Alkalilimnicola ehrlichii MLHE-1: one gene and its partner. The protein of the gene in region 2 interacts with the protein of the main gene of each other region in a pairwise test. Links are inferred from orthologs where the notes say so. Each region holds a gene or a part of one and is shown on either strand. Other genes may lie near its edges. The genes, in order: MLG_RS11145 and mrcB.

Region 1 (4,595 bases), 1.2 Mb from region 2 along the record:
AGCGGCACCTCCAGCGCCACCGCCACCGCCGCCGCGGCCAGGGCGTTCATGACGTTGTGCCGCCCCGGGAGCGGCAGGCGCACCGGGTGGCGGCCGCCGGGGATCTGCAGTTCGAAGTGACCGCCAGCGGTCTCGGCGGTGGCACGGACGTCGGCATCGGCGCCACGACCGAAGCGCAGGCAGCGGCGGTCGCCCACCAGGGCGTACCAGGTCGGCGCCTGGGGGTCGTCGGCATTCACCACCGCCACACCCGCGTCGGGCAGGCCCAGGAAGAGCTCGCCCTTGGCCCGGGCCACCCCGGCCAGATCGCCAAACCCCTCCAGGTGCGCCGGGCCGGCGTTGGTGATGACAGCGACCTCCGGGGCCGCAATGGCGGTGAGGCGGGCGATCTCGCCGGGGGCGTTCGCCCCCATCTCGATGACGGCGTAGCGGTGCTCGCGGTCCAGCCGCAGCAACGTCAGGGGGACACCGAGTTCGTTGTTGAGGTTCCCCCGGGTGGCCAGGGTGGCACCGCGCCGGGCCAGGATGGCGGCGATCATCTCCTTGACCGTGGTCTTGCCGTTGCTCCCGGTCACCCCCACCACCCGCGCCGCCAGCCGGCGGCGCCAGGCAGCGCCCAGGGCCTGCAATGCGGCGCGGGTGTCCGCCACCCGCACCACCGGCAGGGGCCAGTCGCCGTCCCGTTCCACCAGGGCGGCGGCGGCGCCGCGCCGGGCCGCGTCGGCGATGAAGTCGTGGCCGTCCACCCGCTCGCCGGCCATGGCGACGAAGAGCCCGCCCGGCGCCAGGCCCCGGCTGTCGAGTCCGACCTCGCCCACGGTGACGGCGTCACCATGGCGGGTGCCGCCAGTCCATTCCGCCACTTCCTGCAGGGTAAAACGGCTCATGCGCCCTCCTCCTCGCCCAGGGCCTGGACCACGGCCTCGCGGTCACTGAACGGCAGGCACCGGTCGCCGATCTGCTGCACGGTCTCGTGGCCCTTACCGGCCACCAGCACCACGTCCTCGGGGCCGGCCCGTTCCACCGCGTGGCGGATGGCGCCGGCGCGGTCGCGCAGTACCGGCCAGTCGCGACCGGGGGCGCCTTGGCGGATGTCGTCAATGATCCGGTCCGGGTCCTCCCGGCGCGGATTGTCGTCGGTGAGCACCACGCGGTCGGCCAGTTCCGCGGCCGCCTCGCCCATGAGGGGCCGTTTGCCCCGGTCGCGGTCACCGCCACAGCCGAAGACCAGCCAGACCGCGCCCCGGTAGTGGGCCCGCACGGCCGCCAGGGCGCCGCGCAGGGCCGCCGGGGTGTGGGCATAGTCAACGATCACGCTGGGCCGCCCGGGGCGGGTGAAGGGCTCCATCCGCCCGGGCACCGGCCGCAGGCCGGCCAGGCGTTCGACGATCACCGGCAGGGCCACGCCCAGGCTCAGGGCCGCGGCCGCGACCGCCAGCACGTTGGCGGCGTTGAAGGCACCGAGCAACGGGGCCTGCACCGGCGCCTCGCCCCACTCGGTGCTTAGCCGCAGGCGCAGGCCCTGCGGCTCCAGCACCAACCCCTCGCCGCGCACCCCGGCCTGGGGGTGGCCGGCGAGGCTGTAGCCCAGCGCCCGGGTGCCGCCGGCCAGGGCCCCGTGCACCTGCCGCCCGAAGGCGTCGTCCAGGTTGAGCACCGCCCACTGCAGCCCGGGGACCCCGAACAGGCGCGATTTCGCCTCGGCATACCCGGCCAGGTCGCCGTGGTAGTCCAGGTGATCGCGCCCCAGGTTGGTGAGCACCGCGGTGTGGAACCGGACGCCCGCCACCCGGTGCTGGTCCAGGGCGTGGGAGGAGACCTCCATGGCCACCTGGGCGGCGCCCTGACGGTGTAACCGAGCCAGCGTCCGCTGCACGCTCGCCGCATCGGGCGTGGTATGGGTGCCGGGCTGAAGGGAATCCGGGAAGCCGCTGCCGAGGGTGCCGACAAGCCCGCAGCGATGGGCCTCGCGGTCGAGCAACTGCGCCAGGTACTGGGTGACGGAGGTCTTGCCGTCGGTGCCGGTGACCCCCACCACGCGCATCCGCGCGCTGGGGTCGCCGTACAGCCGCGCGGCAATGGGACCGAGCCGCCGACCCAGGTCCGGCACCGCGATCAGCGGGACCCCGGCGCGCTCAGCGGCGGTGCGCTCATCCGGCTCGGGCGCCACGTCCCCGGCCGGCTCCCAGAGCACTGCCCCGGCACCGGCGGCCAGGGCGTCCCCGAGATAACCCAGCCCGTGATGCCGGGAACCGCGCAGGGCCACAAAGACGAAGCCGGGCTCGATGTCCCGGCTATCCACCGCCAACCCGCCGACCGGGCGGTCGTCGGCATCGGTGAGATCGAGCCAGGGTTGGAGGAGTGTCCTAAGCCGCATCATGGCCGCCCCTCCCCGCCCGCAACGATGAGGCCGGAGGGCAGCGCATCGCCATCCGGGGCGATGTTCATCAACCGCAGCGCGCCGGCCATGACCTGCCCGAAGACCGGTGCCGCCACCTGGCCGCCGTAGTATTCATCGCCCCGCGGCCCGTCCACCAGGACCGCCATGGCCAGACGTGGCCGGCTCACCGGTGCCACCCCGGCAAACATGGCGATGTAGCCATCGTCCTCGCCATAGCCGGTGGGCCCGGCCTTGCGCACGGTGCCGGTCTTGCCGGCGACCCGGTACCCCGGCACTGCTGCGCGGGTCCCGGTGCCGCCGGGCTGGGTCACCGTCTCGAGCATCTCCAGCACCTGGCGGGAGAGCGCGGGGTCCAGGACCTGTTCCTCCGACTCCGGTGGCTGGCCATTGCGGTGGAGCAGGCTCACCGGGCGCTGGACGCCGGCGGCGGCCAGGGTGGCATAGGCGCGAGCGATCTGCAGCGGGGTGGCGGTGAGTCCGTAGCCGAAGGAGAGGGTCGCCCGCTGCACTTCGTCCCGCGGCGGCATGCTGCTCACCCGGCCAGTGGCCTCGCCTTGGAAGCCGACGAAGGTGCTGGCCCCGAAGCCCATCTCCAGCAGCAGCCCCCAGAGAGCGTCCGGCTCCATCTCCAGGGCCAGGCGCACGGCCCCGACATTGCTGGACTTCTGCAGCAGGGTGGTGACGTCGATCTCGCCGTAATCGCGGATATCGCGGATGGTATGGCGCCCCACCCGCAGCGTGCCGGGGCTGGTCGACAGGGAGGTCTCCGGCCGGACCACCCCCTCACGCAGCGCCGCCAGCACCGTGAAGGGCTTGATCAGGGAGCCGGGTTCATAGGCGTCGATAATGGCACGATTACGCTGAACCCCGTTGCCGATCTCGTTGCGCCGGTGGGGATTGAAGCCGGGCTGGTTGACCATCGCCAGCACCTCGCCGGATTCCACGTCCAGCAGCACCAGCGAGCCGCCGCGGGCATCGTGCTCACGCACCGCGGCCTTCAGTTCCCGGTAGGCCAGATACTGCAGGCGGCGATCGATGCTCAGCGCCAGATCGCGGCCGGCGCGGGGCTCGCGCAACAGCTCCACGTCCTCCACCACCCGCCCCAGACGGTCCTGGATGACCCGCTTGCGACCCGGCTCGCCGCGCAGCCAGGCGTCATAGGTGAGCTCCAGGCCTTCCTGACCCTGGTCGTCGATGTTGGTGAAGCCCAGCAGGTGGGCGCTGACCTCGCCGGAGGGGTAAAAACGGCGGTACTCCTGCTGCAGCGCCACCCCCGGCAGGGCCGCGCGGCGCACGGCCTCGGCCTGCTCGGGCGAGACCTGGCGCCGGACCCAGGCGAACTCACTACCCGGCCGTGCCTCCAGCCGCCGCTGCAGGCGGGCACGCGGCATGCCCACCAGTTCCGCCAGCGCGGTGACGGCCTCGGGGTGGTCCAACAACTGACCCGGGTCGGCCCACACCGAATCCACCGGCGAGCTGATCGCCAGCGGTTCACCGTGGCGGTCGGTGATCACGCCACGATGGGCCGGCATGGCGCGGGTGCGCATCTGCCGGGCCTCGCCCTGGGTCTGCAGGAATTGCCGGTCCAACACCTGCAGCTCCACCGCCCGCCACATCAGAGCGCCGACCAGCAGGAAAAAGACGAGCGCCACCACGCCCAGGCGCCAGCCGGCAACCTGGGGCATGGCGGTCTTCTGCGCTCGCCTGCTCATCGAATCCCCACTCCCCACCCCGTCAGGGGCGAATGATGACAATGTCCTCGCGCCCGGGCATCACCATGCCCAGACGCTCCCGGCCCACACGCTCCACCCGGCCGTGCCCGGCCCAGGTGCCCTGCTCCAGTTGCAGCATGCCCCACTCCACATTGAGGTGGTCCGCCTCGGCGGACAGCCCCTGCAACTCCATGAACAGGCTGCGGTGCTGGTGCTTGCTGGCGACCACGCCCAGCGCCGAGCCGAGGACGGCGACCACGAGCCCCAGGCATAGCGCAATGGCCATGCCGCGGCTCATGGCAGCCGCTCCGCCACCCGCATCACCGCGCTGCGGGCCCGAGGATTGGCCGCCTGCTCGGCCTCCCCCGGGCGCAGCGCCCGGCCCACGGACCGCAGGCGCGGCTGCAGCGCCTCCGGCGCCACCGGCACGCTGGGCGGCAAATCGCCCACGGTGGACTGCTTGCGGATGTAGCGTTTGACCC
Region 2 (9,156 bases):
GCAACGCCTCTACGTAAGCATCTCGGCCGGGGGAGTCTTCCGCAGCGACGACGGCGGGCGAAGCTGGCGCCCCTGCAACGAGGGGGTCCGCGCCGAGAACCTGCCCGGCCGCTGCGCCGTGACCGGCCACAACGTGCACCGCACGGTGCTCTGTCCGCGCCGGCCGGAGCGGCTCTACCGGCAGTGTTACAACGGCGTCTACCGCAGCGACGACCGGGGCGGGCACTGGACGGAGATCTCCTCCGGACTGCCCAGCGATTTCGGCTACGCCCTGGCCACCCCGCCGCAGGATCCGGACACGGTGTACGTCATCCCCATTGAGAGCAACCACCTGCGGACCTGCTGCGACGGCCGCCTGCGCGTCTACCGCAGCCGTGACGGTGGCCGACACTGGGCGCCCCTGACCCGGGGATTGCCGCAACGCCACGCCTACGTCACCGTCCTGCGCGAGGCCATGGCCCAGGACGGTGCCGATCCGGCGGGGCTGTACTTTGGCACCTCCAGCGGCCACCTGTTCGCCAGCCGCGACGGCGGCGAGCACTGGGAGACGGTGGCGGAGTTCCTGCCCCGGGTGCTCTCAGTGCAGGCCGCCCGCTGTTACTAACCTTTCGGAAGGTTGGTAACGCCCGTTGGCGGGGCCTACTCCTCGCCACCCAGCCGGCGTAGCAGCCGCTCCTGGTAAGCACGCTCCACCGCGACCAGGCCGCCGCCCCGCCCGCGGCCCCGGCGCTGCTCCAGCCGGGCCCGAAGCAGCGCCAGGCGCTTCTCCGCCTCAGTGCGCTGGCGGCGCTGGATGGCGGTGTCGTCGTCGAGCCCGGCCAGCAGCGCCTCAAGGGACTCCACCTCGCGCTGATCCTGCAGTTCCGGCGGCAGGCAGTTGGCATTCTTGAGGATTCGGTACGCCGTCCGCAACTCCTCCGGCACCATACTGTCGTCATCGAGTGCCAGCGGCTTGCCGGCTCCGGGCAGATCGTCCAGCTCGCCCTGTTCCAGGGCCTCCCTGATCCGGGCATCGGCCAACTCATCCAGAAACTTCATCTCGCCCCTCCTGCCAGAAGGCCTGCACCTCCTCCAGCGACCCGGTGCGCCTCATGGGCGGCAGACTCCGCAGGAAGACCTTCCCGTAGCCCCGGCGGGTGAGCCGCGGATCGGCGATCACCAGCACACCGCAGTCATCCGCATCGCGAATCAGCCGCCCCACCCCTTGCTTCAGTGTAATCACCGCATGCGGCAACTGCAGGTGGCGGAAGGCGGAAATCCCCTCGGCCTCCGCCGCCTGAATCCGGGCCTGCAGCACCGGGTCGGCGGGTGAGGCGAAAGGCAGCCGGTCGATGATCAGGGTCGAGAGCGCGGCGCCGCGCACATCCACCCCCTCCCAAAAGCTGGCTGTGCCCAGCAGCACGGCGTCCCCGGCCCGTCGGAACCGGGCCAGCAGCTCGTGCTGGGCCGCCGCCCCCTGGACCAGCAGCGGGCGGTCCAGGGTGCCGGCAAGGGACTCGGCGGCCCGGCGCAGCACCCGGTAGCTGGTGAACAGCAGGAAGGCCCCGCCCGGGGCCGCGGTGATCACCGGCCGCGCCATCGCCACCAGACGCTCGGCATAATCCGGTGCGTCCGGGTCGGGGAGATTGTCGGGCAGGTAGAGCAGCGCCCGCCGGGCGTAGTCGAAGGGGCTGTCCAGACAGAGGGTGCGCGGTGCCTCCAGGCCCAGACGATCGGCGAAATGGGAGAAATCGCCCTTCATGGCCAGGGTGGCGGAGGTGAAGACCCAGGCGGCGGGGGCCGCGGCACGGCGGTTGCGGAAGGGACCGGAGACATCCAGCGGCGTGAGCCGCAACCAGAACCCCGAGCCCTGGGTCTCGAACCAGGGCACCCCATCACCGCTCCCGGGCTCATTGAAGCGACACAGTGCCTGGTGGAGCGCCTCCGCCCGTTGCTGGCACCGGGCCAGGCCAAGCCCGCGCTCGGAGAGCGGCGCCAGGGCCAGGGCCAGGTCGTGCAGTGCCCCCTTGAGTGCGGTCACCGCCCGGCGCAGCTCCGCAGCGGGGGGCTGCGGCCAGGCGGCCCGCTGATCGCCCTCACCGAGTGCGTCGCGCAGCGAATCGGCAGCGGCGGTCACCGCGGCCACCCGCTCCGGAAAACCGGGCTGATCCCCGGCCTCGCGCCCGTAGTCCTCCAGGCAGTCCCGGGCCAGGTCCCGCAGTTGTCGGGCGCTGAGGCCCAGGCCGAAAAAACGCGCCGCCGTCTCCGGCAGCTGGTGGGCCTCGTCCAGGATCCAGGCCTCCGCCTCCGGCACCACCTCGCCCCAGCCCGATTCACGCAGGGCCCAGTCCGCCAGCAGCAGGTGGTGGTTGATCACCACCAGGTCGGCCTCCTGCGCCCGGCGCCGGGCCTCGTAGAAGTGGCATTCGGAAAAGCGGGGGCACTGTCCGCCCAGGCAGTTCTCGGCGGTCGCGGTGATTCGGGGGCGCACATCGGGGCGCCGGGCGGCCGGCGGCGCCTCGGCCAGGTCACCGGAGTCGGTGGTGGCCGCCCACCCCGCCACCTGCTCCAAGGCATCCTGCTGTGCCGTGCTCAGCCCCGGCGTCCCCTCGCGCGCTGCGCCCAACCGCTGCAGGCAGAGGTAATTGCCCCGCCCTTTGAGCAGCGCGGCACGCAATGGGACACCCAGGGCGTCGCGCACCAGGGGCAGGTCGCGGTGGAAGAGTTGGTCCTGCAGTGTCCGGGTACCGGTGGAGATCACCACCCGCCGACCGGAGAGCAGCGCAGGCACCAGGTAGGCGAAGGTCTTGCCGGTGCCGGTACCGGCCTCGACCACCAGCGTGGCGCTGTCCGCCAGCGCCTCGGCGACCGCCGCGGCCATGCCCTGCTGAGCCTCCCGGGGTTGAAAGCCGAGTATCCGCGCGGCCAGCGCCCCGTCGGCGCCCAGCACCTCCAGGGCCACCTCCGGCAAGGGGGCGTCCCCGGCGGTCAAATGGCCTCCGCCTGGCGACGCGCCTCCTGGGCACCCTCCTCGTCACCCTGCTCGATGCGGCTGGCCTCTATGATCCGCCAGTTACGCTGCTGCAGCGCCCGGTCACCTTCCGCCAAGCGGATGGAGCGGCGCGCCATTTGCTCCGCCTGGGCGTAGTCGCCCTGTTGGAAGCGCACGACCGCCAGGTTCTGCCATAGCGGGGCCAGGTTGGGGCTGATCCGCACCGCGCGCTCCAGGTAGGCGGCCGCCAGGTCGTACTCCCCCGCATCGGCGGCCTGCCGGGCATCCGCCACCAGCTCCAGGACCGCATCGGGAATGCGCGCGCGCTCCGGTTCGCGTTCGCGCTCCGGTTCCGCCACCGGGGCCTCCTCCTCTGGCTCCGGGGCCTCGGCCGGTTCCACCGGCTCCGGCCGTCGGTCCTCTGGGGGCAGCACAGCACATGCGCCCAGGGTCAGTGGCAGGAGCAGGGCCAGCAGTCTTAATGTGGTGGTCATGGGTCGTCATCCCCCGGTTCCGGGTCATAAGGTATGGGGCGCAACGCCACCGCGGCTCAGCGCCGGAAGACGCGATCCCAGAAGCCCCGTCGGTCGTCGTCGTCCGGCTCGCGGGCACAGACCACCGACTCCGCCGGCAGGTGCCCGCTGATATAGGGCAGCGCCACCGCCCCGTCACAGTCCGGGCCACTGCGCCGCCCGGTCCGGTAATCGATCCAGGCCTCCTCCACGCCAGCGGGGGGCAGGCGGTTCAGGCGGCGGAAGCTCAATGCCTGAAACTGCTCGCCCCAGACGGGCATCGCCCCGCCACTGCCGGTGAGCCCGATCGGTTGATTGTCGTCCCGCCCCAACCAGACCACCGAGAGCAGATCCCCGGAGTAGCCCGCGTACCACGCGTCCCGGTAATCGTCGGTGGTTCCGGTCTTGCCCGCAAGGCCGTGGGTGTCGCCCAACCAGGACCGCAACCCGCGCGCGGTGCCCCGCGCCACCACCTGCTCCAGGGCATGCTGCAACAGGTAACTGCTGGCCGGATCGACCGCCTGTTCGGTGGCCAGGGGATAGCGGGAGAGCAGCTCGCCGTCGCTGTCGGTGACCGCCCGCACCGCCCGCAGCGGGGTCCGGAAGCCCTCGGCGGCGATGGTCTGATAGACCTGCGCCATCTCCAACACGCTGTGTTCGCTGGCACCCAGCACGAACGAGGGGTACAGGGTGTTGGGGACGCGGCCGCCCAGGTCAGCCCAGGTGCGGGCCACCCGGCGCAGGCCCAGCCCCTGGCTGAGACGCACCGTGGGCACGTTGAGCGAGTCGGACAGCGCCTCCCATAACGGCACCTCACCCCGGTGATCGCCATCGTAATTGCGCGGCGTCCAGGGCTCGCCCTCGCGATCCCGGAGGGTGACCGGCTCGTCGCTGAGCACGGTCCCCAGGGCGTACTGCCCCGGTTCCCGCAGGGCCGCCAGATAGACCGCCGGCTTGACCAGTGAGCCGATGGGGCGGCGGGCATCCAGGGCCCGGTTGAAGCCGGCGTAGCGGTAGTCCGCGCCCCCGACCACGGCCTTGACCTCGCCATCCTCCACCGAGACCGACACCAGCGCCGCCTGCAATCCTTCCGCACCGAATGCGGCCAGGCGGCTGTCCACCGCCCGCTCCGCGGCACGCTGGACCCGCGGCGCCAGCGTGGTGTGTACATGCAGCCCCTCGCTGATCAGGTCCTCCCGGCGGTAATCCCGTTGCAGGTGGCGGCGCACCAGGTCCATGAAGGCGGGATAACGCCCTTGGTGGCGCTGACCGTCGGCCACGACCCCCAGATCCTCCGCCATGGCCTCCCGCGCCTCGTCCCCCGGGATAATGCCGTGACGCGCCATCAACGTGAGCACCAGATTCCGTCGCTCCCGCGCCCGCTCCGGGTGGCGGCGCGGGTTATAGTGCGAGGGTCCGCGCACCATCCCCACCAGCGTGGCCTGCTGGGCGAGGCTGAGCTCATCCAGGGGACGCCCGAAGTAGAACTCGGCACCCAATCCGAAACCGTGGACGCCCCGCCCGCCGCGCTGCCCGAGAAAGACCTCGTTAAAGTAGGCCTCCAGGATCTCGTCCTTCTCGTAGTAATGCTCCAGGAGCAGCGCCATCACCGCCTCGGTGAACTTGCGCCGCAGGGTCTGATCGGCACTGAGGTAGAAGTTTTTGACCAGCTGCTGGGTCAGGGTGCTGCCCCCCTGCACCACCCGGCCGGCCCGCAGATTGGCCAGGGCGGCCCGGGCGATGCCGGTGAGGGAGAGGCCGTGGTGGTCGAAGAACTTGCGGTCCTCCACCACCAGCAGGGCCCGGACCAGGGTCTCCGGCACCTGCTCGAGCCGGACCAGCAAGCGGTCCTCCTGATGGGGCGCGTGCAGGCTGCCGACCACCGCCGGCTCCAGACGCGCCAGACCGACCCGCTCCCGGTCATCCAACCCCGTCACCGAGGCCAGCTGCCCCCCATCGAAGGCCAGGCGCAGGCTACGGGCCGGCTCCTCACCGTCGGGGTGGGCAAAGCCGCGCGTACTCAGGTGGAAAACCGCGCCGTTTCGGCTCCAACTCCCCGGTTGGCGCCCCGACGTCGTCTGCCGGTAGCCCAGCTCCTCAAGCTCCACCTGCAGCTCCACCGGCGACAGGGCCTTGCCGGCGTAAAGCTCCAGGGGGCGGGCGTAGACCCGGGCCGGGACCGCCCACCGGCCGCCCTCAAAATGCTGGCGCAGCTCCGGCTCCAGCGACTTGGCGTACAAGGCCAGCAGGCCCACCGCCACCAGGGCGACCGTGACCAGCAGGCCCAGCAGACGCGCGCCCCAGCGCTTCAAACGCCCGGGGCGCCCCCGCCCGGTGGCCCTGCGCCGGCTCTGACGTGATCGCTTCACCATCGGTCACCCGGGGCCGCCCCCCGACCTGCCACACGGCACCGCGCCGGCCGGACCACCGGGACGCACCGATCCTCGCGGACCGCGCCGGGAGCACGACGGTTACTCAGACACTCGGCTATCACAGATGGGGGCCTGACTCGTGGACTGTCTCAATCGGCCGGAGATTATACCATCGCTTACCCACCCGATACGGGCTTGACCGGTGGCCATTGCCGGCAATGCGGAACCGCCGTGGCAGGCCCGCCGGGGCTTTCCCTGCCGCCCCGGTGGCTTTACCCTTTGCCCTGCCAACGTATTAATCCACCTGCGCCGGCCGTTGGGCTCAAGTTTTCCCACCCACCGCCGTCATCTACGGGCAAGGTATTACAACCACAACAAACAACGACGACGACGACGGGACCAGGGGGAGCCGACCATGGCTTCGGTAGTCAAGGACAACGAAGAGCGCACGCCTTCCGTGACCATGAACCATTTCTCGGTCATCCAGCAGATCGCCGAGCGCACCAGCGGCGTGGGTGTGGAGGCGGTGGACATTGTCAACCACATCGAACACGTCGCCCAACTGTTCCGGCGCCAGGCGGCCATATTCTCCGACCTGGTGGGCACCGCGCGGCGCATGAGCGAGGCCAACGACACCGTCGACCAAGCCGCCCGCCGCGCCCACGACGTGGCGGCCAGCGCCGGCAAGGACGTGGAGCGCTCACGCGCAACCATCACCCACTCGCTGGAGCAGATCCGCGGGCTGGCCGAGTCGGTCACCCATATCGAAGGCCAGTTGAGCAGCCTCAACGAGGCGCTGCAGGGCGTGGCCCAGGTGGCCAATGAGATCAGCACCATTGCCAAGCAAACCAATCTGCTCGCCCTCAACGCCACCATCGAAGCCACCCGCGCCGGCGAGGTGGGCCGCGGTTTCGCCGTGGTGGCGGAGCACGTCAAGGAGCTGGCCAAGCAAACGGCGGATGCCACCTCCGAGATCCATCAGATCCTGGAGGAGTTGACCAACATCATCGAGCGGCTGATCCGGCGCGGTGCCGAGAGCACGGAGAAGGCCCAGGCGGTGCGTGAGGGCACCCACGCCATCCAGGAGATCATGGAGACGGTGGGCAGCGCCATGCAGGACGTGGACACCGAGTCCGGGCGCATCCATGAGTCCGTCGGCGAGATCGACCAGCACTGCCGCAGGACGGTGGGAGGGCTCGAGGAGCTCACCAGCGAGGTCCGGCACGCCAACGATGCATTGGAGGAGGCTGAGGCACGGACGGAGAAGCTGCGTCATTACACCGAGCTACTGATCCGCGAAACGGCCGTGGAGGGCGTGGAGACCATCGACACGCCCTATATCCGCTTGGCCGAGCAACTGGCCGCGGACACCGCCGCCGCCTTCGAGGAGGGCCTGAAGCGCGGCAGTGTCAACGAACAGGCGCTGTTCGATCAGAACTACCAGCGCGAGGCCGACACCGCGCCACCCCGTTTCACCGCCGCCAACTCCGAGTTCTGTGACCGGGTGCTGCCGGCCATCCAGGAACCGGCCCTGCAGCGCCAGCGCCGGGTGCTGTCCGCCTTCGTCTGCGACCTGGGCGGGTATGTGCCGGCACAAAGCCGTGAGGCCGCCCGCGCCCCGTCAGCGGACGACAGCGCCGAACTACCGCGGTTTCATCGGCGACGGCTGGACAGCCGCGAGACCCGTGCCGCGACCCGCAACCGCGAGCGTTTCCTGCTGCAGACCTACCGCCTGAATCTGGGCGAAGGGCACCATGCCCTGGTCAAAGAGGTCTCGGTGCCCATCAAGGTGGGCGGGCGGCACTGGGGGTGTCAGCGGCTGATCTACGCGGCGGACTGAGTCAGGGGGGGCAGCAACGCAATGTTTTTCTTCAAGCGCAAGGCCAAGGACCAGCCGGCCGGTGGACAGCGGGCGCCGGCGGTCACTGACGAGGATCTGAAGTACCAGGAGATCCTCAAGCAGACCTCCCTGCACACCAGTGAGCTGGGCCTGGAGGCCTCCGACGTCACCGGGCACGTGGACGGGATCAAAGAGCAGACCCGCCGCGAGGTGGCGCTGTTCGAGGAACTGCGCGACTCCGCCCAGCGCATGTCCGAGGCCAACAAGGTGGTGGACTCGGCCGCACGCAACGCCCAGCACGTCTCCGGCGCCGCCCGCGCCGACATGAGCCGGTCCGACGAGACCATCCAGAAGGCCCTGGGCGACATCCGCGACCTGAGCCAATCGGTGCACGACATCGAATCCGAATTGGGCGGGCTCAACGACGCCATGGTGCGGGTGAGCAAGGTGGCCAAGGGCATCGGCTCCATCGCCAAGCAGACCAATCTGCTGGCCCTCAACGCCACCATCGAGGCGGCCCGCGCGGGCGAGGCCGGACAGGGGTTCGCCGTGGTGGCCGAGGAGGTGAAATCCCTGGCCGGACAGACCCATGACGCCACCTCCGATATCGACCGCACGCTGCACGAACTCACCGAGCAGACCCGCGGACTGATCGACACCGGCGGCAAGAGCACCGAGCGGGCGAAGCAGGTGGAGAAGGGCACCAACGCCATGCAGGAGGTGCTGGATGCCGTGGCCCGGGCGATGGGTGACGTGGACAACGAGTCGGCACGGATCGCCTCCGCCGTACAGGAGATCGATCGCTACAGCGACCAGACCCTGGACGGCCTGAACGAGATGGCGGATGACGTCACCGGCTCGCTGCGGAAGCTGGAGGACGCCGGCAGCCGCCTGAACCAGTTGCTCAGTTTCGTCGAGGAGTTGATGAACCTGGCCAACGCCAGTGACGTGGAGACCGAGGACACCCCCTATATCCGTGTCGCCACGGAGACGGCCGCCCAGGTCAGCCGGGCCTTCGAGGCGGCGATCCGCAGCGGCGAGATCACCGAGGCGGACCTGTTCGACGAGGATTACGTCCCGATCCCGAACACCGACCCGCAGCAGTACACCACCCGCTTCGTGGAGTTCACCGACCGCGTGCTGCCGCCCATCCAGGAGCCGGTCCTAGAATCGGATCCGGCCATCGGCGGGGCCTGCGCCATCGACCGCAACGGCTACATCCCCACCCACAACCTGCACGTCTCCAAGCCGCAACGGCCGGGGCAGCGGGAGTGGAACAACGCCAACAGCCGCAACCGGCGGTTGTGGAAGGACCGCACCGGCCAGACCGCCGCCAAGAACCAGCGTCCCTGGTTACTCCAGACCTACCGCCGCGACATGGGCGGCGGCAAGTTCGTGCTCATGCGCGACTGCTCGGCGCCGATCACGGTCAATGGTCGCCACTGGGGCGCAATGCGGATA

What was found.
Region 1: the proteins of mrcB (region 2) and MLG_RS11145 interact in binary tests that used the Escherichia coli proteins (3 or more experiments, as listed by UniProt). The link is inferred for Alkalilimnicola ehrlichii MLHE-1 from one-to-one orthologs.

The regions. Positions count from the first base shown.
Region 1 is NC_008340.1:2,503,632-2,508,226, forward strand. The notes cover bases 1,746-4,595. They hold MLG_RS11145 (peptidoglycan D,D-transpeptidase FtsI family protein), read right to left. Parts: upstream 4,114-4,595; coding sequence 2,377-4,113; downstream 1,746-2,376. Other genes in these bases: MLG_RS11140 (UDP-N-acetylmuramoyl-L-alanyl-D-glutamate--2,6-diaminopimelate ligase), read right to left, coding at 1,746-2,380; ftsL (cell division protein FtsL), read right to left, coding at 4,136-4,411; rsmH (16S rRNA (cytosine(1402)-N(4))-methyltransferase RsmH), read right to left, coding at 4,408-4,595. Outside these bases: MLG_RS11135 (UDP-N-acetylmuramoyl-tripeptide--D-alanyl-D-alanine ligase), read right to left, coding at 1-887; more of MLG_RS11140, read right to left, coding at 884-1,745. UniProt on the Escherichia coli protein: Essential cell division protein that catalyzes cross-linking of the peptidoglycan cell wall at the division septum. Required for localization of FtsN.
Region 2 is NC_008340.1:1,348,539-1,357,694, reverse strand. Bases 3,159-6,168 are described here. They hold mrcB (penicillin-binding protein 1B), read right to left. Parts: upstream 5,796-6,168; coding sequence 3,522-5,795; downstream 3,159-3,521. Other genes in these bases: MLG_RS05895 (tetratricopeptide repeat protein), read right to left, coding at 3,159-3,465. Outside these bases: MLG_RS05910 (hypothetical protein), read left to right, coding at 1-604; MLG_RS05905 (DnaJ family domain-containing protein), read right to left, coding at 640-1,038; MLG_RS05900 (ATP-dependent DNA helicase), read right to left, coding at 1,022-2,971; more of MLG_RS05895, read right to left, coding at 2,968-3,158; MLG_RS05885 (methyl-accepting chemotaxis protein), read left to right, coding at 6,271-7,695; MLG_RS05880 (methyl-accepting chemotaxis protein), read left to right, coding at 7,717-9,156. UniProt on the Escherichia coli protein: Cell wall formation. Synthesis of cross-linked peptidoglycan from the lipid intermediates.